3 regions of the Caballeronia sp. LZ065 genome follow, and region 1 is predicted to be linked to each of the others. Evidence: predicted binding sites of a transcription regulator. Region 1 holds the regulator's gene; each other region holds the start of a gene.
What was found. Region 1 encodes LexA, which represses DNA repair genes until DNA is damaged. Its sites were predicted from a motif close to ACTGTATNNNNATACAGT; they were not measured.
Positions count from the first base shown of each region.

Region 2: dinB (DNA polymerase IV) is a predicted target of LexA. The motif match lies at 3,318-3,335, and genes of this name have one in related genera.
Region 3: recA (recombinase RecA) is a predicted target of LexA. The motif match lies at 4,733-4,750, and genes of this name have one in related genera.

Region 1 covers NZ_JARUXV010000001.1:1,664,833-1,672,626, reverse strand. The annotation lists gene cysW (sulfate ABC transporter permease subunit CysW) at 1-174, opposite strand, end outside; gene cysT (sulfate ABC transporter permease subunit CysT) at 171-1,058, opposite strand; gene QCE63_RS07710 (sulfate ABC transporter substrate-binding protein) at 1,173-2,207, opposite strand; gene lexA (transcriptional repressor LexA) at 2,466-3,143, shown strand; gene QCE63_RS07700 (hypothetical protein) at 3,358-3,687, shown strand; gene QCE63_RS07695 (DUF2939 domain-containing protein) at 3,784-4,386, shown strand; gene QCE63_RS07690 (universal stress protein) at 4,407-4,916, opposite strand; gene nodI (nodulation factor ABC transporter ATP-binding protein NodI) at 5,278-6,249, shown strand; gene QCE63_RS07680 (ABC transporter permease) at 6,263-7,123, shown strand; gene gnd (phosphogluconate dehydrogenase (NAD(+)-dependent, decarboxylating)) at 7,185-7,794, opposite strand, start outside.
Region 2 covers NZ_JARUXV010000004.1:103,144-110,937, forward strand. The annotation lists gene QCE63_RS27220 (HAMP domain-containing sensor histidine kinase) at 1-867, shown strand, start outside; gene QCE63_RS27225 (response regulator transcription factor) at 1,022-1,705, shown strand; gene QCE63_RS27230 (DUF3563 family protein) at 1,735-1,914, opposite strand; gene QCE63_RS27235 (hypothetical protein) at 2,195-2,560, shown strand; gene QCE63_RS27240 (GAF domain-containing protein) at 2,938-3,300, opposite strand; gene dinB (DNA polymerase IV) at 3,439-4,617, shown strand; gene QCE63_RS27250 (TauD/TfdA dioxygenase family protein) at 4,742-5,647, shown strand; gene QCE63_RS27255 (ABC transporter substrate-binding protein) at 5,691-6,713, shown strand; gene QCE63_RS27260 (ABC transporter ATP-binding protein) at 6,830-7,654, shown strand; gene QCE63_RS27265 (ABC transporter permease) at 7,651-7,794, shown strand, end outside.
Region 3 covers NZ_JARUXV010000001.1:788,368-796,161, reverse strand. The annotation lists gene sucD (succinate--CoA ligase subunit alpha) at 1-208, opposite strand, end outside; gene sucC (ADP-forming succinate--CoA ligase subunit beta) at 306-1,487, opposite strand; gene QCE63_RS03735 (DUF2889 domain-containing protein) at 1,590-2,264, opposite strand; gene recX (recombination regulator RecX) at 2,452-3,306, opposite strand; gene recA (recombinase RecA) at 3,560-4,630, opposite strand; gene QCE63_RS03720 (response regulator transcription factor) at 4,925-5,659, shown strand; gene QCE63_RS03715 (sensor histidine kinase N-terminal domain-containing protein) at 5,665-7,245, shown strand; gene QCE63_RS03710 (MFS transporter) at 7,484-7,794, shown strand, end outside.

The DNA.
Region 1 (7,794 bases):
GCCCTTGGCGAAGGCCTGCGCGAACACGGCCGCGAGCGGCACGACGAGAAAGAACGCCAGGAACGCGAGCGCGATGCCCGTGAGCAGCCAGCGCACCGCGCGCGGTTCGGTGACGGGATTGAGCGTGTGCGTGTCACGCTGCGATGTGGTTTGCAATGGCAGGACCTTGCTCATGCCGGTTCTCCTGCCGTCGCCTGCGTAACATGCACCGGCGCGGCGCCGGTCTTGCTCGTGCGCCGTTGCAGGAACCACTGCAAGGTGTTGATGAGCAGCAGCATCAGGAACGACACGCACAGCATCACGACGGCGAGCGCGGTGGCGCCGGCATAGTCGTATTGTTCGAGCTTCGTGATGATGAGGAGCGACGTGATCTCAGACTTCATCGGCACGTTGCCGGCGATGAAAATCACCGAGCCGTATTCGCCGAGCGCACGCGCGAACGCCAGCGCGAAGCCCGTCAGCAGCGCCGGCAACAACGACGGCAGCACCACCCGGCGGAACGTCAGCCAGCGCGATGCGCCGAGGCATGCGGCGGCTTCTTCCTGCTCGCGCTCGAAGTCCTCCAGCACCGGCTGCACCGTGCGCACGACGAACGGCAAGCCGATGAACGTCAGCGCGACCAGCACGCCAAGCGGCGTGAACGCAACCTTGATGCCGAGCGGCGCGAGATACTGGCCCACCCAGCCGTTGCTCGCATAGACCGCGGCGAGCGAAATGCCCGCCACCGACGTGGGCAGCGCGAACGGCAGGTCGACGATGGCATCGACGATGCGCTTGAATGGGAACGTGTAGCGCACCAGCACCCACGCGACGAGAAAGCCGAACACGGCGTTGATGAGCGCGCCGCCGAGGGCCGCGCTGAAGGTCAGCCGGTACGAGGCCAGCACGCGCGGCGACGTGACCGCGCGCACGAACTGGGCCCAGTCGAGCGTCGCGGTCTTCGCGAAGGTGGCCGCAAGCGGAATCAGCACCACGAGGCTCAGGTAAGCCAGCGTGATGCCGAGGGTCAGGCCGAAACCGGGCAAGGCGCTCGGTTTCCTGAATGTGAAGGTCGTCATCCTTGAGTCTTCCTTTTGCGCCGGGGGAGGCGCGTGCTGCCGGGGTACTGCTTGAGGGGTACTGCTTGAGCGACGCGCGGCGTCATGGGTGCGCCGCGTCGTCGGAACCTGTCCTTACTGCGGCTGATAGATCGAGTCGAACACGCCGCCGTCGGCAAAGTGCGTCTTCTGCGCCTTGGCCCAGCCGCCGAACGTGTCGTCGATGGTGTAGAGCTTCAGCTTCGGAAACTGTTTCGTGAGGTCGGCCGGCACCGTCTTCGAACGCGGACGATAGAAATTGCGTGCGGCAATCTGCTGGCCTTCGTCGCTATACAGATACTTGAGATACGCCTCGGCGAGCTTGCGCGTGCCGTGCTTGTCGACGACCTTGTCCACCACCGCGACCGGCGGCTCCGCCAGGATGCTCACCGAAGGCACTACGATCTCGAACTTGTCCGGACCAAACTCCTTCAGCGACAGGAACGCCTCGTTTTCCCACGCGATCAGCACGTCGCCCTGGCCGCGCTGCACGAAACTTGTCGTCGCGCCGCGCGCGCCGGAATCGAGCACGCCCGCGTTCTTGTAGAGCTTCGTCACGAAATCCTTCGCGGTCTGCTCGTTGCCGCCCGGCTTGTGCTGCGCATACGCCCACGCGGCCAGATAGTTCCAGCGCGCGCCGCCCGAAGTCTTCGGATTCGGCGTGACGATCGACACGCCCGGCTTCGCCAGGTCGTCCCAGTCCTTGATGTGCTTTGGATTGCCCTTGCGCACCAGGAACACGATGGTCGAGGTGTACGGCGAGGCATTGTCCGGCAGGCGCTTCTGCCAGTCCGCATTGACGAGGCCCTTGCCCGCGAGCGCGTCGATGTCATACGCCAGCGCGAGCGTGACGACGTCGGCCTGCAGACCGTCGAGGACCGCACGGGCCTGGCCGCCGGACCCGCCGTGCGACTGCTTGAAGGTGACGGTCTCGCCCGTCTCGGCCTTCCACTTCTTCGCGAAGGCCTGATTGAAGTCCTGATAGAGCTCGCGCGTCGGATCGTAGGACACATTCAGGAACGATGTCTCCGCGCTCGCGGACGCAGCCATGCCGATGCCCGCCGCCGTCAACGCCGCCGCCGCGAGCAGGCGGCGCGCGCCCTGCCCCAAACCCCATTTCAAGCTTTGCATTCCCCGTTCTCCGTCTTATCGAATTGACGGAATCAGTCTAACGATGCGTCTATATGATTAGAAATAATCGTTTCTCACTTTTTTATACGTAAAACTGCTAAGAAGCTTATTCCTGTGCATGGGAAGCCGCTCCGGCCGCACATCGAGCGCGCCGGGGGCCCGCACGGCCGAACTTAAAGTAAAGCTTGAAAAGCGCCGAATACTGTATAAAAATACAGTCACCTGTCCATCCATACAGTGTCCGAGGGGTCCGAGCCAGTGAACAAGACATCCAAACTCACCGCGCGGCAGCAGCAGGTGTTCGAGCTGATCCAGCGTGCGATCGAGCGTACGGGCTTCCCGCCCACACGCGCCGAGATCGCCGCCGAACTCGGCTTCAGTTCGGCCAACTCGGCCGAGGAACATCTGCGGGCGCTCGCGCGCAAGGGCGTGATCGAGCTCGCGGCGGGCTCGTCACGCGGCATCCGGCTGCTGGCCGAGTCAGCGCGCATCGAGCGGCTGGAAGACCTGCCGCATCAGTTCACGCTGCCGCATGCGAGCATCATGCAGCTCTCGCTGCCGCTGGTCGGCCGGGTCGCGGCCGGTAGTCCCATCCTCGCGCAGGAGCACATCTCTCAGCACTACGCCTGCGACCCCGCGCTGTTTTCGAGCAAGCCGGACTACTTGCTGAAGGTGCGCGGACTGTCCATGCGCGACGCGGGCATTCTCGACGGCGACCTGCTCGCCGTGCAGAAGCGCACCGAGGCGAAGGACGGGCAGATCGTCGTCGCGCGTCTGGGCGACGACGTGACGGTGAAGCGCTGGAAGCGTCATCGCGACGGCGTCGAACTGATCGCCGAGAATCCGGACTACGAGAACATTTTCGTGCGCTCCGGCACCGGCGAATTCGCGCTCGAAGGCATTGCGGTCGGCCTGATTCGTTCCGGCGAGTTCTGACATCCCGGCATCAAGCGTTGGTGAGGCCAAGACTCGCAAAAGATTCGAAATTTTGATGTCCCGCTTGTCTTAAAGAGACAATAAATGTCCTGGACAAAGCGGAATATCACCTCACCAACCGCAGCAACGCTCACTCGGGCGTTCAACCGAAAACCAGCATGACGGCCACCGTTCGCGGCGCGCTGCTGTGCGTCCTATCGTCTGGAGAGTCACCATGGAACGTTTCGCCCGCTTGTTGCCCTTCCGCCAATTCGACCGTCTGCGCCATCTGCGCACGCTGATTTCGTGCGGCATGCCGCGCGCCGAAGCCACGCCGGATCTCTTCGAGACGGACATGCCCGCACTGCCGTCGCGTCAGCCCGCTTTTGCGCGGGTTTCGCTGAACAGCGCCGTGCACGCGGAAGCGGCGGAACGCGCACCGGTGCGCGTTTATCGTGGACAATCCCGCGTGATTCTCGTTGGCAAGATCGACGAAGTGTCGCGCATGCTCGACCGCTGCATCGCGGAGGAAAGCGCAGGGCTGGCGGGCGGAATCCTGGCGTAAGCGGGTCCGGCAGTCGCTGAATTCTGGTTCGAGGGATTTATCGGGTGCATGCGCGGTCAATCGGGATTCACGTTCCGCACGAGGCCTTTCCGTCGCATGTCCCGCACGACCCGCTTCACCCTGACCACGCTCGTCGTCCTGATCGTCATCGGACTGTTGGGCTATATCTATGCATCGCCGTATATCGCGCTAAATCGCCTCAAGCGCGCCGCCGATGCGCGCGACGCGCAGACAGTCAACCAATATGTCGATTATCCCGCGCTGCGCGCGAGCCTCAAGGAACAAGTCGCTGCCTTGCTCACACGGCGCGTGGACATCCAGAAGAGCGGCAATCCGCTCGCGATCATCGGGGCGATGATCGGCGCGGCGGTGGTCGGTCCGCTGGTGGATACCTACGCAACACCTGACGGCGTCGCGGCCATTCTCAACGGCATCCCGCCGCGCGGCACACCCGGCGAACGTCCGTCGCCGGCCGGAACGAACGAGGCGGCGATATCATCGGGAGCGCCCGCATCGGGCAACATCGCTCCGCCGCCCGAAGCGGTGCCGCAACCGCCCGCCACGACCGCGGGCTATCAAGGCTTGAGCACTTTCGTCGTGACCTATCAGCACGGCGCAGGCGACGCCCGCTACTCAGCCATCTTTCACCGCGATGGCCTCGTGTCGTGGAAGCTCGTTGCGGTGAACCTGAACGGCTGAAGCCGCGGGTAGAGCGTCCGTCAGGCGCCCGCTTCGGCCTTGGCCGGCCGGGCCGCCATGGCGGCGTCTTCTTCCGCCTCGGTCGATTCACCCGCCTGACACACAGCGACCAGAATGCTGCACTTCACGCGGTCGAGCAGCGGCGTGTTCCCCGCGCCCATCCACCAGCGCGCGAGCCCATTGCGGCAACGGTGCCCGACGACCACCAGATCCACGTTCAACTGATCGGCGAGCGCCGCGATCTCGTCGATCGGATGGCCGAACGCGAAGTGTCCCTGCGCCGCCAGGCCGCGTTCGCGCAACCAGTCCACGCCTTCCTGGAGGATGTCGCGGGCGGCATCCTCGAAGCGGCCGCAGGCCATGTCGGTCAGCAGCCCGGCGCTCTGCGCAATGCTTGAGCGCATGTCGACGACGGCCAGAATGTGCGTCTCCGCCTTCAGGTCGAGCGCGAGATTCGCGCCCTGACGCAGCGCCTTGCGGCCCTCTCTGGAGCCGTCATAGCACAGCAGGATTTTTCGATAGCTATCCATCTTGACCTCCCTGGCCAGACTTGCCCTTCGCGCCGGCGCTCCGGATCGGAACGAGGCAGGTGAAGGCAATGCGATTTCCCGTAGTGTCGCGTCTTCATCATCGTGTGTCGCTCAAGGCGTCACAACGGTGGAAAACGCTAACCGGACGCTTATGCCGTTCATGCAAGCTGGCGTCGTGCCAGCCGTGCAACATCCTTGCCCGACAAGCCTCGAACGGTACAGACGGAATCAGCCACGCGGTCCACGCACGGATTCGAAACGGGCTTGCCGCTCGCGACGGCGCGTCGAGCGCCAAGCTGGTGCATTGGATTACACTAGCCCGCTGGATTTCCCATCGCTTTTCTTCGCGCAACACCAATGCATGACTGATCAAACATTGCAGCAGCCATCGCGTGCCGGCCTTCACGATGACATCAGCGCCAGTGCACCCGCCATCGAGTTCAGCGAGGTCAGGAAGCACTACGGCGCGCGCACCGTAGTGGACGGCCTCTCTTTCGACGTGCGCCCCGGCGAGTGCTTCGGCCTGCTCGGCCCGAACGGCGCCGGCAAGACCACGACGCTCAAGATGCTGCTCGGCATCACGTCGCCGGACAGCGGCTCGATCCGGCTCGTCGGCGAACCTGTTCCGGCGCGCGCCCGCTTCGCTCGCGAACGCGTGGGCGTAGTGCCGCAGTTCGACAACCTCGATCCCGATTTCACCGTCCGCGAAAACCTCGTCGTGTTCGGCCGTTACTTCGGGCTGAAGGGTGCGCGCATGGACGCACTCGTCCCGTCGCTGCTCGAATTCGCGCGGCTGGAGAGCAAGGCCGATGCGCGTGTCGGCGAACTCTCGGGCGGCATGAAGCGGCGCCTTACACTTGCGCGCGCACTCGTCAACGACCCCGACGTGCTCGTGATGGACGAACCGACCACCGGTCTCGATCCGCAAGCGCGCCATCTGATCTGGGAACGGCTGCGCTCCCTGCTCGCGCGCGGCAAGACCATCCTGCTGACCACGCATTTCATGGAAGAAGCGGAGCGTCTGTGCAACCGTCTGTGCGTGATCGAGGAAGGACGCAAGATCGCCGAAGGCAGGCCGGCCGAACTGATCGAATCGGTGATCGGCTCGGACGTGATCGAGATCTACGGACCGGATCCGAAAGCGCTCGCCGCCGAACTTGAACCGCTCGTCGCGCGCATGGAAGTGAGCGGCGAGACGCTGTTCTGCTACGTCGATGACCCGCAACCCGTGCACGCGCTCGTCCGCGGCCGCGCCGGCGTGCGTTATCTGCATCGCCCGGCGAACCTGGAAGATGTGTTCCTGCGCCTCACGGGCCGCGAAATGGTGGACTGAACCGCACAAGCCCATGAATACCTTCGATCAATCCAGCGCCAAGGCAAAAGCCGCACGCCGGAAACAAGCGCAAGCCCAGGCGGACAACCTCACGCCGCTCTTGAGCGCGCTGCCCGCCAACGCCACCCACTGGATGTCCGTATGGCGGCGCAATTACCTGGTGTGGAAGAAGCTCGCGATCGCCTCGATGATCGGCAATCTCGCCGACCCGATGATCTATCTGTTCGGCCTGGGCCTGGGTCTCGGCCTGATGGTCGGGCATGTCGACGGCGTGTCGTATATCGCGTTCCTCGCGGCGGGCACGGTGGCGTCGAGCGTGATGATGTCGTCGAGCTTCGAGGCGATGTATTCGGGCTTCTCGCGCATGCAGGTTCAGCGCACCTGGGAAGCCATCATGCACACGCCGCTCACGCTTGGCGACATCGTGCTGGGCGAGATCGTGTGGGCCGCGAGCAAGTCGGTGCTGTCGGGCGTCGCGATCATGATCGTCGCGGGCGCGCTCGGCTACGCCAGTTTTCCGTCGATGCTGATCGCGGGGCCGGTCATCGTGCTGACCGGGCTCGCTTTCTCCAGCACGGCGATGATCGTGACGGCGCTCGCGCCGAGCTACGACTTCTTCATGTTCTACCAGACGCTCGCGCTCACGCCGATGCTGCTGCTCTCCGGCGTGTTCTTCCCGATCGCGCAATTGCCCGCGCTCGCGCAGCACGTGACGCAGGTGCTGCCGCTCTATCACGCGGTGGAGTTGATCCGTCCCGCGATGCTCGGCCGTCCGCTCGATGGCTGGGCGCTGCATGTGCTCGCGCTGGCCGCCTATGCCGTCGTGCCGTTTTTCCTGTGCGCGTGGCTCTTCAGGCGGCGCATGATGAAATGAAAACGGCGCCGGACCGCGAGGGTCCGGCGCCGCTGTTTCAAACAGCCAGAGTGACGGCCCGCTATTTCACCGGAAACTCATGATGCCCGCCGAAGCCGAAGCGCATGGCCGACAGCATGCGCTCGGGGAACGACTCGGCGTCCCGCGAGCGGAAGCGCGTGTACAGCGCCGCCGACAGCACCTGCGCCGGCACCGCCTCCTCGATTGCCGCCTCGATGGTCCAGCGTCCTTCGCCACTGTCGGCGACCTCGGCTGAATAGCGGTCGAGCGAACCGTCGCCGGCGAGCGCGCCCGCCGTCAGGTCCAGCAGCCACGACGACACCACGCTGCCGCGCCGCCACACTTCGGCGACATCGGCGAGATCGAGCGAATAGCGCTCGTTCTCGGGCAGTTCGGTCGAGTCCTTGCGTTCGAGCACGTGGAAGCCTTCGGCATACGCCTGCATCAGGCCGTACTCGATGCCGTTGTGAACCATCTTGACGAAGTGCCCCGAACCCACCGGCCCGCAATGCATGTAGCCGTTCTCCACGCGCGCGTCGCGGCCCTCGCGTCCGGGCGTCTCCGGAATGTCGCCGCGTCCGGGGGCGAGTGTCGCGAGAATCGGATCGATGCGGCGCACGACCGCCTCTTCGCCGCCGATCATCATGCAATAGCCGCGCGTCAGGCCCCAC
Region 2 (7,794 bases), on a different contig from region 1:
GTGCGCCGTTCGTTGCGGCAACTGAACGAGCTGGGCCGCGAGGTGCAGGGCGTCGACACGAGTCATCTTCAGCCGCTTTCGCTGGTCGGCGTGCCGACCGAGATCAAGCCCTTCATCGAGTCGATCAACACGATGATCGAGCGCCTCGCGGGCGCCATCGACAAGGAGCGCAAGTTCATCGCCGATGCCGCGCACGAACTCCGCACGCCGCTCACCGCGCTGCAGTTGCAGGCGGACGCTCTGGCGCCGCATATCGCTCCGGGCAACCAGGAGCGCTTCCAGGAACTGCGCCGTGGCATCGCGCGCAGCGGCAAGCTGATCGCGCAGTTGCTGCGCCTCGCGCGCGCGGATGCGGCCGTGAACAGCGCCGCGCCGCTCGCGCGCGTGGATCTGTCGGAAATCGTGACGGGCGCGGTCGCCGATGTCCTGCCGATCGCCATCGCGCGCGGCCTCGATATCGGCGCCGAGGAAATGGTGAGCGCACACGTCCGGGCCATCGAGACGGACATTGGCATGGCGGTGAAGAATCTCGTATCGAACGCGGTGCGCTATACGCCCGACGGCGGCACCATCGACCTGCGCATGCGGCGCGACGGCGAACGGGTATGGATCGACGTGATCGATACCGGCCCGGGCATCGACGAGGCCTTGCTGCCGCGCGTCTTCGACCGCTTCTTTCGGGCCTGTCCGGATATCGAGGGCAGCGGGCTGGGGCTGTCCATCGTCAAGGCGATTGCCGCGCGCTACGGCGGCGACGTCACGCTGCGCAACCGCGATGACGGGCAATCGGGCATTGTCGCGTCGATCGGCTTCGTGACCGAAGCCGTCACGGAAAGCGTGGCCGCGCCTGATTCTGTTTGTGCCTGAACGAGACGGCGCAATTCGCGCCGATTACAATGCATTCGCTGAGGGACACGCGGGGTAAAGGGTCCCGTTGCAATGCGGGCGCGCTACGCGCGTCATTCCTGTCCGCATGGCGGCGCCATGCGGTCCGTTGGGTTTCACGGGGGCGGGGTAGAGCATGCGCATTCTTCTCATCGAAGACGACATCCAGATCGGCACGAGCCTGATGCGGGCCTTGAAGGACGCGGACTATGCCGTCGATTGGGTGCGTGACGGCCAGGCCGGCCGCGAGGCGCTGGGCGCCGCCGACTACACCGTGGTGCTGCTCGATCTCGGCTTGCCGGGCATGAGCGGCATTGAACTGCTGCGGCAGGCGCGCTCGGCCGGCAACGCGACGCCGGTGCTGATCCTCACCGCGCGCGACGATCTCGATACGCGCGTGCAAGGCCTCGATCTCGGCGCCGACGACTATCTGCTCAAGCCCTTCGACATGCCGGAACTGCTCGCGCGCATTCGCGCGGTGCTGCGCCGCAAGGCGGGCTATGCGGTGTCCCGTCTCGGCGACGATTCCATTAACCTCAATCTCGACCAGCGCACGCTCACCTGCGGCGAAACGTCGGGCGTGCTGTCGGCGCGGGAATTCGCGCTGATGCACGCGCTGCTCGAACGTCCCGGCACCATCTTTTCTCGCGACCAGCTGGAAGACCGGCTGTACGGTTGGGGAAAGGAAGTGGAGAGCAACGCCGTGGACGTGCTCATCCATTCCGTGCGCAAGAAGTTCGGCGCGAGCGTGATTCGCAACGTGCGCGGGCTCGGCTGGACCGTGATGCTCGGACAGGCTGGCCGCGAGGACGCGAAGTAGCGCTCGGCGGCGCGCGCCGCGCTGCGGCGTCAGTGGCCGTGATGCCCGACCTCGCCGTAAAAGTGCATGCCGTACGTGTGATCCTGTTCTTCGACCTGCCGCATGCGGCGTTCGAGGTCGGCGAGATCGGTGGATGAGGACAAATAGTCTTCCTGTGCGTCGTGGCTGGAAAAGAAGCTGCCGAGTGACTTCGAGAAACGTTCGAACATGATGGACTCCCGTCGTGATTAACGGCCTGTACCGCGGGCCGACAAGAGCAGATTAGGCCGCGTCCATTAGCGAAGAATGAGCGCGCGCGGGCACGCGCAATGCGCCCTCCATGGCATGCCTGAGCGTTCGCCAGCGCACTGTCGTCGCGGCTGTGCGGCGTGATCGCACTGCCGCGCCGCACCATCCCGTGATATCGTCTTTCATACGGTTTCAAAGCGGGTTTTCAAGCGGAACGCCGCGCGTTTCGCGCATTCGTCGATCGTCTTCGTGAAGGCCGCCATGAACGATGTGCCCCGTACCCTGAGTGCCCGCGACCGCATCGAGTTGCTCTGCTGGCTCACGTGCGGCAGTCTCGGCGCGTTCTACCTGAACGGCGCCTGGCCGGCCGCCTCCTTCCACGTGCAGGCGGCGCACAAGTGGCTGGACCGGCATCAGCGGCTGGCCGACTGGCTGACCATCGCCAAGCTCGCGGCCATCGCGCGGGACATCGCCACCCAACATTGCGCGCTGCTCGAAGCGGACTGGGCGCGCGATGCCGTCGAGGAGATTCTCGACAGCGAAGACCTCAACTATCAGTCGGATGTCGTGCGGCAGGTGTTCGACGATTGCCGCCGGGCGCTCGCGGAGAAGCGGACGCCGGAGTGAGACGCGGCGTGCTCCGATACTGCCGAGCACCTTCCGCGAAAGACCTCGTCCTGCAGGACGCAGCAAAACATTCGCCTTTCCAGGACACGCCGACGGCCGGCAATGTCTCCAGCGGGTCCTGGACCGTCGTCATGGCTAGCCTGCCTTCCCGCCCGCCTGCACTTCGGAATAGCGCGGGAAAACACGTGCGCCAGCGTGCCGTCGTCCCGTTTCACTCAATGCTCCAGTTCGAAGACCGAACGGGACCGGATCGCGCGCCTGATCTTCCTGATGACCGTCCGATGATCCTCGGGAGGAATGTTCCGGCTCAGCCAGGTCGCGCCGTGCTCCGCGATGCTGGCAACCAGCGTTTGTCCGTCAAGAAGCCATAAGTTGCTTCAGTTGGCGCTCATCCGGTAGACGACATCGGAGTTGCCGGCCAGCCAGACGCGCGGCTGCTGTTCGCTGCGGCGAAACGCCCGCTCGGCGAATTTGCGCGTCTCGGCTTCATCGTGACGCGCGATCACGATCGACGCCGTGCTCGTCACGAGCGCGGCCAGTTGCCGGTGGCGATCGTTCAGATGGCGCGACCGCGGATGATACATCGCCATGGTGCCGATGAATGTGCCGGCGGCCGTGTCCACCGGAAAGCTCCAGCATGCGCGATAACCGAAGCGATCATCCCCAAACGCGGGGTTCGTCTCCGTGCAAGGTATAGGCGAGAGGCGTTTCCGGTGAGTGAACCCGCTGCCGCACGGCAGCCTCTCTAGCGCAAATCACTGTATGAATGTACAGTAACGCCATTCCTCGTTTTCGCCGCGCCGCGCAACGCGCACCCCCATGTTCCATGCGTTGAAACCTGTCGTTTGCGCATCGGACGCGGCGCACCGGCCGCGCCGATGAACTCGCAAGCTCCGCATCCGGCGCCGCGCCGCATCGCGCATCTCGACATGGATGCGTTCTTCGCATCGGTGGAGTTGCTGCGCTATCCCGAACTGCGCGGCATGGCGGTGGTGGTGGGCGGCGGCCGCAGCGCCACGCCGGAAACGCTGCCCGACGGCACGCGCCGCTTTCGCCGGCTGCGCGACTACGCGGGGCGGGGCGTCGTCACCACGTCGACGTATGAAGCGCGCAAGTTCGGCGTGTTTTCCGCGATGGGCATGATGAAGGCCGCGCAACTCGCGCCCGACGCCATCCTGCTGCCCACCGATTTCGAGTCGTATCGCCATTACTCGCGGCTCTTCAAGGCGTCCGTCGCCACTTTCACGTCGCAGATCGAGAATCGCGGCATCGACGAAATCTATATCGATGTCGGCGACCTGCCCGGCGAGCCCGCCGAGATCGGCCGCCGCATGAAGGACGCCGTGCACGAAGCCACCGGGTTGACGTGCTCCATCTGCATCGCGCCGAACAAGCTGCTTGCGAAGATCGGCTCCGAACTCGACAAGCCCGACGGCCTCACCATCCTGACGATGGACGACCTGCCCACCCGCATCTGGCCGCTTGCCGCGCGCAAGGTGAACGGCATCGGGCCGAAGGCGAACGAGCGCCTGGCGGCGCTCGGCATCCATACGGTGGGCGACATCGCCGCCGCCGATCCCGGTTTGTTGCAGACGCACTTCGGCGGCACCTACGCGGCGTGGCTCGCCCGCATCGCGCAAGGCGAGGACGACCGGCCCGTGGTCACCCGCTCCACGCCGAAGTCGATGAGCCGCGAAACCACCTTCGAACGCGACTTCCATCCGAAGCAGGATCGCGCGACGCTGTCCGCCGAGTTCACCGCGCTCTGCACGCGCGTTGCCGACGATCTTCAGCGCAAGGGTTATGTCGGCCGCACGGTGGGCATCAAGCTGCGTTTCGACGACTTCCGCACCGTCACGCGCGACCTGACCGTGCCGGTTGCCACGGCGGATCCCGTCGAGATTCGCCGCGCCGCGACCGAATGCCTGAAGCGCATCGCGCTCGAACGGCGTATTCGTCTGCTCGGCGTGCGCGTCAGTGCGCTGGCGGGCCACGACGAGAGCGCGCCCGTAGAACCCACGCAGGTCGAGCTGCCGTTCGACAACCCGGGCGAATGAGCCGGCGCTTCAGGCTTATGACGCGAGCAGATAAGCACATCGCAGATGCTTCGTTGTAGGGCGTCGTGCGGCACGCTAGATTATTCGCTTCCCCGAAGTGACCGATGAAGTGACCGACTCGACCGTGACGACCCTCACCGCTTCCCAAGACGCCGACATTCAAGCATCCGCTGCCGATCAACCCATCGAGATCCATCCGTTCGATGCCCCGCTCGGCGCCGAAGTGCTCGGCCTCGATCTGTCGCGGCCGCTGTCGGCAGCCGACTTCGCGCGCATCCATCGCGCGCACCTGGACTACCACGTACTCGTGTTCCGCGACCAGCGCATCACGCCGGACGAGCAGGTGGCATTCAGCAAGCGCTTCGGGCCGTTGCAGATCCACGTGCTGCATCAGTTCGGGCTCGCAGGCCATCCGGAAGTGCTGATCGTCTCGAACATCACTGAGAACGGCAAGCCGATCGGCCTCGGCGATGCGGGCCATTTCTGGCATTCGGACCTGTCGTACAAGGACAAGCCGAGCCTCGGATCGCTGCTGCATGCGCAGGAACTGCCGTCGGTCGGCGGCGACACGCTGTTCGCCAACCAGCATCTCGCCTGGGACAGCCTGCCCGCGCATCTGCAAAAAGCGGTGGAAGGGCGCGTCGCCGAGCATACCTATCTGGCCAAGTACGCCGAATTGCAGAAGCGCAGCCCGTGGCGGCCGAATCTTTCGGCGGAACAGATTGCCCAGGTCAAGCCGGTGACGCATCCCGTCGTGCGGACGCATCCGGAAACCAAGCGCCGCGCGCTGTTCGTGAGCGAGCACTTCACCACGCGCGTGATCGGCTTGCCTGACGACGAAAGCCAGTCCTTGCTTGCTGAACTCTTCGCGCACAGCACGCGGCCGGAGTTCATCTATCGCCATCAATGGCAGCCGCGCGACATGGTCTTCTGGGACAACCGCTCGGTGATGCACCTCGCGGCCGGCACGCCCGACGATCAGCGCCGCAAGCTGTATCGCACGACCATCGAAGGCGACGCGCCTTTTTGATCCTTTAGCCGCACATCAACGATTCAATCACGGGGTTTCATCGATGCAGTCTCGCAAAGGGAAGGGCGCGGCGCGCGCACTCGGCGCCGTGCTGGCGGTCGCGTTGGGCGTGACATCGGCGGGCGCGCGGGCCGAAGGCACGCTTCGGGTCGCCGAGCAGTTCGGCGTCGTCTATCTGTTGCTCAACGTCGCGCGCGACCAGAAGTTCATCGAGCAGGAGGGCAAGAAGGAAGGGCTCGAGATCACGGTCGAATGGGCGAAGCTCTCGGGCGGCGCGAGCGTCAACGACGCACTGCTGTCCGGTTCCGTCGATATCGCGGCGGCCGGCGTCGGTCCGCTGCTGACCATCTGGGACCGCACGCATGGACGTCAGAATGTGAAGGGCGTGGCGTCGCTCGGCAATTTTCCGTATTACCTCGTGTCGAACGATCCGCGCGTGAAGACCATCGCAGACTTCACCGACAAGGACCGCATCGCGGTGCCGGCGGTGGGCGTGTCGGTGCAATCGCGCGTGCTGCAGTATGCCGCCGCGAAGACCTGGGGCGACAAGGCTTACGACCGCCTCGACAAATACACGCAAGCGGTGCCGCATCCCGATGCCGCTGCCGCGGTCATCGCGGGCGGTACGGAGATCAATGCGCACTTCGGCAATCCGCCGTTCCAGCAGCAGGAACTTGCTGGCAATCCGAAGGCGCACATTGTGCTCAATTCCTACGATGTGCTCGGCGGCCCGAGTTCAGCAACCGTGCTCTATGCCACCGAGAAGTTCCGCAACGAGAACCCGAAGACGTATCGCGCGTTCGTCGCCGGTCTCGCCGATGCGGCGAACTTCATCACGCAGCATCCGGAACAGGCCGCCGATATTTATCTGCGCGTGAATCAGGCGCGGCTCGACCGCGATCTGCTGATCAAGGTCATCAAGGATCCGGCAGTGCAGTTCAAGGTGGCGCCGCAGAATACCTTCGGACTTGCGCAGTTCATGCATCGGGTCGGCGTCATCAAGAACGAGCCGAAGTCGTGGCAGGACTACTTCTTCACCGATCCGGCGACCAGGAACGGCAGTTGAGACAGGCTGCGCGTTTATCGGCGGAGGTGGATTGGTTATGCGCAATGATTGGTTCTCGCACGGTGCGCGCGCCGCTATCGTAAGCGTTTGCTTTCCAGCCTCTGCGCAGAATCAACATGGCCGCCAACCCTCAAGCGCTATATTCACCGCCCCCCGAAGCGCACGCTTCGACGAGCGGCAAGTTGCTCAGCGTGGAGCACGTTTCGCTCGAATACCGCACGCCCGAACGGATCGTGCGGGCCACGCACGACGTCAGCTTCGATGTTTACGGCGCGGACCGCTTCGTGCTGCTGGGCCCGTCGGGCTGCGGCAAGTCGACTTTGCTGAAGGCGGTCGCGGGCTTCATCGAGCCGGTGGCGGGCCGGATCGACATCGGCGGGGAACGCGTGCGTGGGCCGGGTCCGGATCGCATTGTCGTGTTCCAGGAATTCGACCAGTTGCCGCCGTGGAAGACCGTCGTGCAGAACGTGGCCTTTCCGCTGCGCGCCGCGCGCAAGCTGGGACGCGCCGAAGCGCGTGAACGCGCGCTGCATTATCTCGACAAGGTCGGTCTCGCTTCTTTCGCCGACGCCTATCCGCATACGCTCTCGGGCGGCATGAAGCAGCGTGTCGCCATTGCACGGGCGCTCGCGATGCAGCCGCGCGTCCTCCTGATGGACGAGCCGTTCGCCGCGCTCGACGCCCTCACGCGCCGCCGCATGCAGGAAGAACTGCTGCGCCTGTGGAGCGACGAGCGCTTTACGTTGTTGTTCGTCACGCATTCGATCGAAGAGGCGTTGATCGTCGGCAATCGCATTTTGTTGTTGAGTCCGCATCCCGGACGCGTGCGCGCCGAACTGAACAGCCATCAATACACTCAGGAAAGCATGGGGCGCGGCGAATTCCAGCAGAGCGTCGCCCGGATTCATCGCTTGCTGTTCGAAGAGGAGGCCGCGCAATGAGCACGCCGCATCTGATCGTGCCGCCGGTGCGGCCGGAGTATGAAGTCGAACCGCCCGCGCCGGAAGGCATCGGCCACGAGGCGCCGCTGCCGCTCTCGAAGCGTCTGCTGGATCAGGCCTGGCTGCGCAAGACGTTCATC
Region 3 (7,794 bases), 880 kb from region 1:
TGGCGCCGGTTTCGGACTTTGCTTCCTTGACGGACGCATAGATGGGGATGCCTTCGAAATCCTCGCCCGCGCGCTTCGGGTTCACACCCGCGACGTAGGCTTCACGGCCATTCGCGTATTCGCGGCAGGCGCGCGTATGGAACTGACCGGTCTTTCCGGTGATGCCCTGCGTGATGACCTTCGTGTCTTTGTTGATCAGAATCGACATGTAGTGACCTCTGTTCGTTTGGCGTCGCCAAGGCCTGGGCCCCGCGCCGCCATTCGTATCTGGTGGAACGCTCTTCTAAGGCAGGCAGCGCGTGCGCTTACTTGCCTTCGGCAGCCGCGACGACCTTCTGCGCAGCTTCTTCCATGCTGTCAGCCGAGATGATCGGCAGGCCGGAATCCGCCAGCATCTTCTTGCCGAGGTCCTCGTTCGTGCCCTTCATGCGCACGACCAGCGGCACCTTCAGGTCCACCGCCTTCGACGCGACCATCACGCCTTCCGCGATCACGTCGCAGCGCATGATGCCGCCGAAGATGTTCACGAGGATCGCCTTCAGGTTCGGATTCTTCAGCATCAGCTTGAAGGCTTCCGTGACCTTCTCGGTCGTGGCGCCGCCGCCGACGTCGAGGAAGTTGGCCGGCTCTCCGCCGAACAGCTTGATGGTGTCCATCGTGGCCATTGCGAGACCCGCGCCGTTCACCAGACAGCCGATGTTGCCGTCGAGCGAGATGTACGCGAGGTCGAACTTCGACGCTTCGACTTCAGCCGGATCTTCTTCGTCCAGATCGCGGTACGCGACGATTTCCGGGTGGCGGAACAGTGCGTTCGCGTCGAAGTTGAACTTCGCGTCGAGCGCGATCACCTTGCCGTCGCCGGTCACGATCAGCGGATTGATTTCCGCGAGCGATGCGTCGGTTTCGTAGAACGCCTTGTACAGGCCTTGCAGGATCGCGCGCGCTTGCGGGATCGATGCGTCCGGAATGCCGATCTTGCGGGCCAGGTCGTCCGCGTCCTTGTCCTGCAGGCCGGTCGACGGCTCGACGGCGAACTTGTGCAGCAGTTCCGGCGTCTTTTCCGCGACTTCCTCGATGTCCATGCCGCCTTCGCTCGACGCCATCACGACGACCTTCTGCGTCACGCGATCCAGCACGAGGCCGACGTACAGTTCCTTCTTGATGTCCGCGCCTTCTTCGATCAGCAGGCGGTTCACCTTCTGGCCTTCCGGGCCGGTCTGGTGTGTGACGAGCTGCATGCCGAGGATCTGGTTCGCGTACTCGCGGACCTGTTCGATCGACTTCGCGACCTTCACGCCGCCGCCCTTGCCGCGGCCGCCAGCGTGGATCTGCGCCTTGACGACCCAAACCGGGCCGCCCAGCTCTTCCGCGGCCTTGACCGCATCATCCACCGAGAACACGGGTGTGCCGCGCGGGACCGCGACGCCGAATTTCCGCAGGATTTCCTTACCCTGGTACTCGTGAATCTTCATGCGTGATTCCTTCAGTCTGAGAGTTGGAGTGAACTTCTATGTGTTTGAACCGCTGATTCTTCGATTCTTGTTTGAATGCCGTGCGACCGCGTGAGCGCGTGCGCTGCACGAGGCGAACTATGTCTCCCGCCTGTCTTTCGGGTCTGCTTGCTCGCTGGTTTGCGCGCTTGCATCTTGCATGGCGACCGTGGATTTTTTTTCTGCCGGCGTGTAGCCGAACCAGCGCGGGTAATGTTCCTTGACCGCGGGACCGTCGAAACGCAACGCGTGACAGCGGCCGAGCTGGAACGGCGGCTCTTCGGGCGCGTTGCGGTCGGGCTGGCTGGCGTCGGCACGCTTGAACGGGTTGCCGTTTTCGATCTTCCAGACATCGCCCGCGAAGGCCTGGACGGCCGCGGTCGGCAGCACGCCGCACAGTTCCGTGAGATGCGTGCAGCCGGCCGTGCCGCGCAACGCCTGATTGGCTTCGCGGCGAAAATTCTGCAGGAGGTTGAGGCCGATGAGCTTGCGATAAGCCGTGTTGGACTCGGCGCACAGTTCGCCATAGGGCGACCAGTCGGACGATGCTTCCGCGCCGACGATGGTGCAATTGCGGTCGATGGTAATGCGCAGCCAGAGTTCATGGATCGGCAGGCCGAGCGGCCGGACGCCCGTCGCGAGTGTGAAGTCGCGCGGTTTCTCATCGGTTAGACAGGCTTCGATATCCCACAGACCATCTTCGCGCTCGAAGGCTTCCAGCCGAATTGCGCGTCGATGGCGCAAGTGTCGGGGAGCGGAAGGCGAGAGAGGCATGCTGGAGTGAGCCGGTACGGAGAAAATCGTGCGATTTTAGCATATTGGGTATTTCCGGCCGGACATGGCCCTGAGGGTTGGCGCATGCGGCTGGCGTGCGCTGGGTCATGCCCTTGGTAGTGCGCTGTGTAGTGCGCTGTGTAGTGCGCCGGTTCATGTGGCGCGATGCAGGCTCGGGCGGCGGCGCTCAGTCGTCGACGATCTCTTCGCTCCAGTCCTCGTCGCCACCCTTCAGGATCTTGCTGATCGTGCCACCGGAGAAACCCCGCGCCGCCAGGAAGCGCGCTTGCTTGGCGCGTTCCGCGGGCGTCTCCGGCAAGGCGCCGTACTTCTTCTCCCAGACCGCCTGCGCGCGAGCGGTCTCGGTTTGCGCGAGCTTGTCGGCGGTCTCGCTGATGAGCGACTCGCCGACCGCATGGCGCTTCAACTCGCCGATGATCCGGCTGCCGCCCATGCGCGCGGCCCGCCGATGCACGACGCTTTCCACGAAGCGTTCGTTCGACAGCCAGCCGTCGCGCTCCAGTTCGTCAAGCACGGCGTCGAGGGAATCGGCTTCACCGACGTAGGGACTCAACTTTCGCGACAACTCGGCACGGCTATATTCGCGACGCGACAGTGCCGCAAGCGCCCGCCCTTTTAACGAGCGCTTCGGACGCCTTGGGTCGTTCGCCTCCGCAACTGAAGTCTTGCGTGTGCGCTGGCTTGTGCGCGTGAACACCGCTTCTTCCGCCACGGCCGATGGTGCTTCCTCAGGCGCGCATTGCTCGAATGGCTCGAACGGGTCGGCGTCGTCGAAGGGATCTGTGAATGATGGAGGCGCTGGCTGAGCGAACCGGGGGGCGGACGCGGGCCCGACTGAGCCCGGTGCGCACTTGGCACGCGGAGCCTGTGGCTGTTCGGTAGCCTGCTTCAGCAGGACGCGAGCGTGTGCGAGACGCGTTGAGCGAGGGCTTGCGTCGCTTGCATTGGATTGAGCGTCCGAGGCGTCCGATGCAGGCGCGATATCCGATGCCGAAGCCGGCTCGTCCGACCGACCGCCCATGCTTGCCCCGGAAACGCGACGCGCCGACGCGAAAGACTTCTTCGCGTCGGCGCGTTTCTTGTCGCCGCGTGGGAATGCGCCTTTGGACGAGGCACCGCGCCGTTCGCTGCTTCTTTCATAGCGATCGACAGATGCGCCACCTTCTTCGTTAGCCTCATCCGCCGAACCGAGCTTCGAATCAGCCTTCGAATCCGTCTTCGAATTTGCCTTCGAACCGGGCCGGCGCCTGAGCATCGTCCTTCAGGCTCGACGCTTATTCTTCGTCGGCCACTACGGCCTTGGCGACAACCGCTTCACCCATTGCAGCCACGCCCAGCGATTCGCGGATCTTGTTCTCGATCTCGCGCGCGATGTCCGGATTCTCGCGCAGGAATTCACGCGCATTGTCCTTGCCCTGACCGATACGGTCGCCGTTGTAGCTGTACCAGGCACCGGCCTTGTCGACCAGCTTGGCCTGCACGCCAAGGTCGATGATTTCGCCCTGACGCGAGATGCCTTCGCCATACAGGATGTCGAAGATGGCTTCGCGGAACGGCGGCGCGACCTTGTTCTTCACGACCTTCACGCGCGTTTCATTGCCGATGACTTCGTCGTTCTTCTTGATCGAGCCAATGCGGCGGATATCCAGACGCACCGACGAGTAGAACTTGAGCGCATTGCCGCCGGTGGTGGTTTCCGGATTGCCGAACATCACACCGATCTTCATGCGGATCTGGTTAATGAAGATGACGAGGCAGTTCGTGCGCTTGATGGTGCCGGTAAGCTTGCGCAGCGCCTGCGACATCAGACGCGCCTGAAGACCCGGCAGCGAGTCGCCCATTTCGCCTTCGATTTCCGCCTTCGGCACGAGAGCAGCCACAGAGTCGATGACGATCATGTCGATGGAACCCGAGCGCACCAGCGCGTCCGCAATTTCGAGCGCCTGCTCGCCCGTGTCCGGCTGCGAGATCAGCAGCTCCGACACGTTCACGCCGAGCTTGCCTGCGTATTGAACGTCGAGCGCGTGTTCCGCGTCGATGAAGGCCGCCGTGCCGCCGAGCTTCTGCATTTCGGCAACGACCTGCAGCGTGAGCGTGGTCTTGCCCGACGATTCCGGACCGTAGATTTCCACCACTCGGCCACGCGGCAAACCGCCGACGCCGAGCGCGATGTCCAGACCGAGCGAACCGGTGGACACCACCTGAATGTCTTCGACCGCCTCACCTGCGCCGAGCCGCATGATCGACCCTTTGCCGAATTGCTTTTCGATCTGCGCGAGCGCGGCGGCCAGGGCCTTGCTCTTTTCCGCAGTCATTCCAGCCGGGCCTTTCTTGCTTTCTTCCATGAATCGTCCTTTGCTATGATGAACGGCGTCTGAGGCAGTGTTCACGGGCATTTTCGCTGCTCGAACGAGCTTCTCGAAAGGCCTTTTCACACGCACGCAGACACTGTATAAAAAAACAGTAGTTTTTGCAAGCGGGTAGCGCCGCGACGCAGCTTTTTTTCCGCGTCACGCAAGTTGCACACCCCTGCGCAAGAACTGCAAATACACCTGGAGACCGCCGCGCCGGGCGACATTCGGTGCCGGCAATGCCGCTGCGCTTCGCCGCGCATGGGGCGTACCAAGGCGCACACGACGATGCGAATCCTCATTGCCGAAGACGACAGCATACTCGCGGACGGTCTCGTCCGATCACTCCGCCAATCGGGCTATGCCGTTGATCATGTGAAGCATGGCGTCGAGGCGGATACCGCCCTTTCGCTACAGACTTTCGACCTCCTGATCCTCGATCTCGGCTTGCCGCTGATGCCCGGCCTGGAGGTGCTGCGCCGCCTGCGCGCACGCAATTCGCAGATGCCCGTGCTGATCCTCACCGCCGCCGACAGCGTCGACGAACGCGTGAAGGGACTCGACCTCGGCGCGGATGACTATATGGCCAAGCCCTTCGCGCTCAACGAGCTCGAAGCGCGCGTGCGGGCGCTGACGCGGCGCGGCGCCGGCGGCGGCCCGACGGTCGTGAAGCACGGCTCGCTCTGCTTCGACCAGGTCGGGCGCATCGCGACGATCGGCGAGCAGGTCATCGACTTGTCCGCGCGCGAACTTGGCGTGCTCGAAGTGCTGCTGCAGCGAAGCGGCCGGCTCGTGTCGAAGGAACAGCTCGTCAATCATCTGTGCGAGTGGGGCGAGGAAGTCAGCAACAACGCCATCGAGGTCTACGTGCACCGGCTGCGCAAGAAGATCGAGCCGAGCGGCGCGAAGATCATCACGGTACGCGGGCTCGGTTACACGCTGGAGAAAACGGGCGCGTCGTCGAATGGCGCGGGGCCGCAGCCGCCGGCCGACCCGATGCCCGCCAGCCATCACTACAAGTAGGCGGTATGGCGTCGTCGGCTTCCACTGAATCGCGCGCGCCGAAGCCCTCCGCTGACGCCTCCGCCGACTCCGACACGCTGCGCGACGCGCGCTACGCCAACCCGTTCGCGCCGCCCGACGAACTCGAACCCGATACGCACGCGCATCCGCGCTCGCTCTTCGGCGAAATTCTCGACTGGATGCTGGCGCCGCTGCTGCTGCTCTGGCCGATGAGCATCGCGGTGACCTATCTCGTTGCCAAGTCGATCGCCAACGGGCCCTTCGACCGCGCGCTCGAAGCCGACGCCTACGTGCTGGCGCGGCAGATCCAGCCGGTCAACGGCGTCGCGGAGCTGCGCCTGCCCGATGCCACCCGCGACTTCCTGCGCGCCGACAACATCGACAGCGTGTTCTTCCAGGTGCTCGGCACGCGCGGCGAGCTGGTCGGCGGCGACCGCGACATGCCGCTGCCGCACGACGACGACCGGCCGCAGCCCGGCATCGTCGAATTCCGCGACGACGTATTGCGTGGCAACGACATCCGCGTCGCCTACACCACGGTCGATCTGCCCGGACTCGCGCCCGGACGCGATCCGGCCAGCACCCAGCCGGTGCTGGTGCAGGTCGCCGAGACGCTCGACAAGCGCAGCCAGCTCGCCAACGACATCATCAAGGGCGTGATCCTGCCGCAGTTCGTGATCCTGCCGCTCGCGATCATCCTGGTGTGGTTCGGCCTGTCGCGCGGGCTCGCGCCGCTGCATGCGCTGCAGTCGAACATCCGGGCGCGTCGTCCGGACGATCTTTCGCCGCTGGAAGCGGACCGCGCCCCGCCGGAGATCGCGCCGCTGGTCGCCTCGTTCAACGATCTGCTCACGCGGCTCGAACAGAACATGGAGTTCCAGAAGCGTTTCATCGCCGATGCCGCGCATCAGATGAAGACGCCGCTCGCGGGCTTGCGCATGCAGGCCGAGTTCGCGATGCGCCAGGAGGTGTCGGCGGAGGTGCAGCGCTCGCTGGAGCAGATCGCGACGAGTTCCGAACACGCGGCCCGCCTCGTCACGCAACTGCTGGCGCTGGCGCGTGCCGAGAATCGCGCGGCGGGCGGCATTTTCTCGCGCATCGAGCTGACGACGCTCGCACGGCTCGCGGTGCGCGACTGGGTGCAGCCTGCGCTCGCCAAGCGCATGGACCTGGGCTTCGAGGAGCCGCCGCATCCGGTGGAGGTGGAAGGCAATGTCGTGATGCTGCGGGAGATGCTCTCGAACCTGATCGACAACGCGATCCGCTACACGCCCGCGGGCGGGCGCATCACCGTGCGCGTGCGGATGGATGACGCTCACCTCGACCTCGTGCATCTCGAAGTGGAAGACTCGGGGCTGGGCATTCCGGCGGCGGAGCGCGGGCGCGTGGTGGAGCGGTTCTACCGCATTCTCGGGCGCGAAGGCGACGGCAGCGGGCTGGGGCTTGCGATCGTCAAGGAGATCACGACGATGCATGGCGGCACGCTCGCGATCGAGGATCACGTGTATCAGGACAGTCCACGGCTGGCTGGAACCCTTGTGCGGGTCAGTCTTAAGCGGGTTTATCCTGCCCGGGACAAACCCTGACCGTCAGGATCGATTCTTCCCTTCTCGGGCGTCAGAAGCCCGACGTTGCCCGAAAATAGACGATCGTTTGCACCACGATTCCGTCAAATCGGGGCGTTCAGCCAGCAATAGCGCATCTGACGGCCTGACGCCGCGCGTCAGAACGCCGTAAGTTTTCGTTCCAATAATCGTTGCACCGGAGCCGCCAGGTCGCGGACCGATATATTCGAAAAATTCAAATCAGCACAGGAGGCGGTACATGGCTACGGTTGAGGGGCGCGTTTCGCACGCACCGATGACGGCGGACGAAAAGAAGGTCATCTTCGCTTCGTCGCTCGGGACGGTGTTCGAGTGGTACGACTTCTATCTGGCGGGCTCGCTCGCCGTGTACATCAGCAAGACCTTCTTCTCGGGCGTCAACCCGACGGCCGGCTTCATCTTCACCCTGCTCGGCTTCGCGGCGGGCTTCGCGGTGCGTCCGTTCGGCGCGATCGTGTTCGGGCGGCTCGGCGACATGGTCGGGCGCAAGTACACGTTCCTCGTGACGATCGTCATCATGGGCCTGTCGAC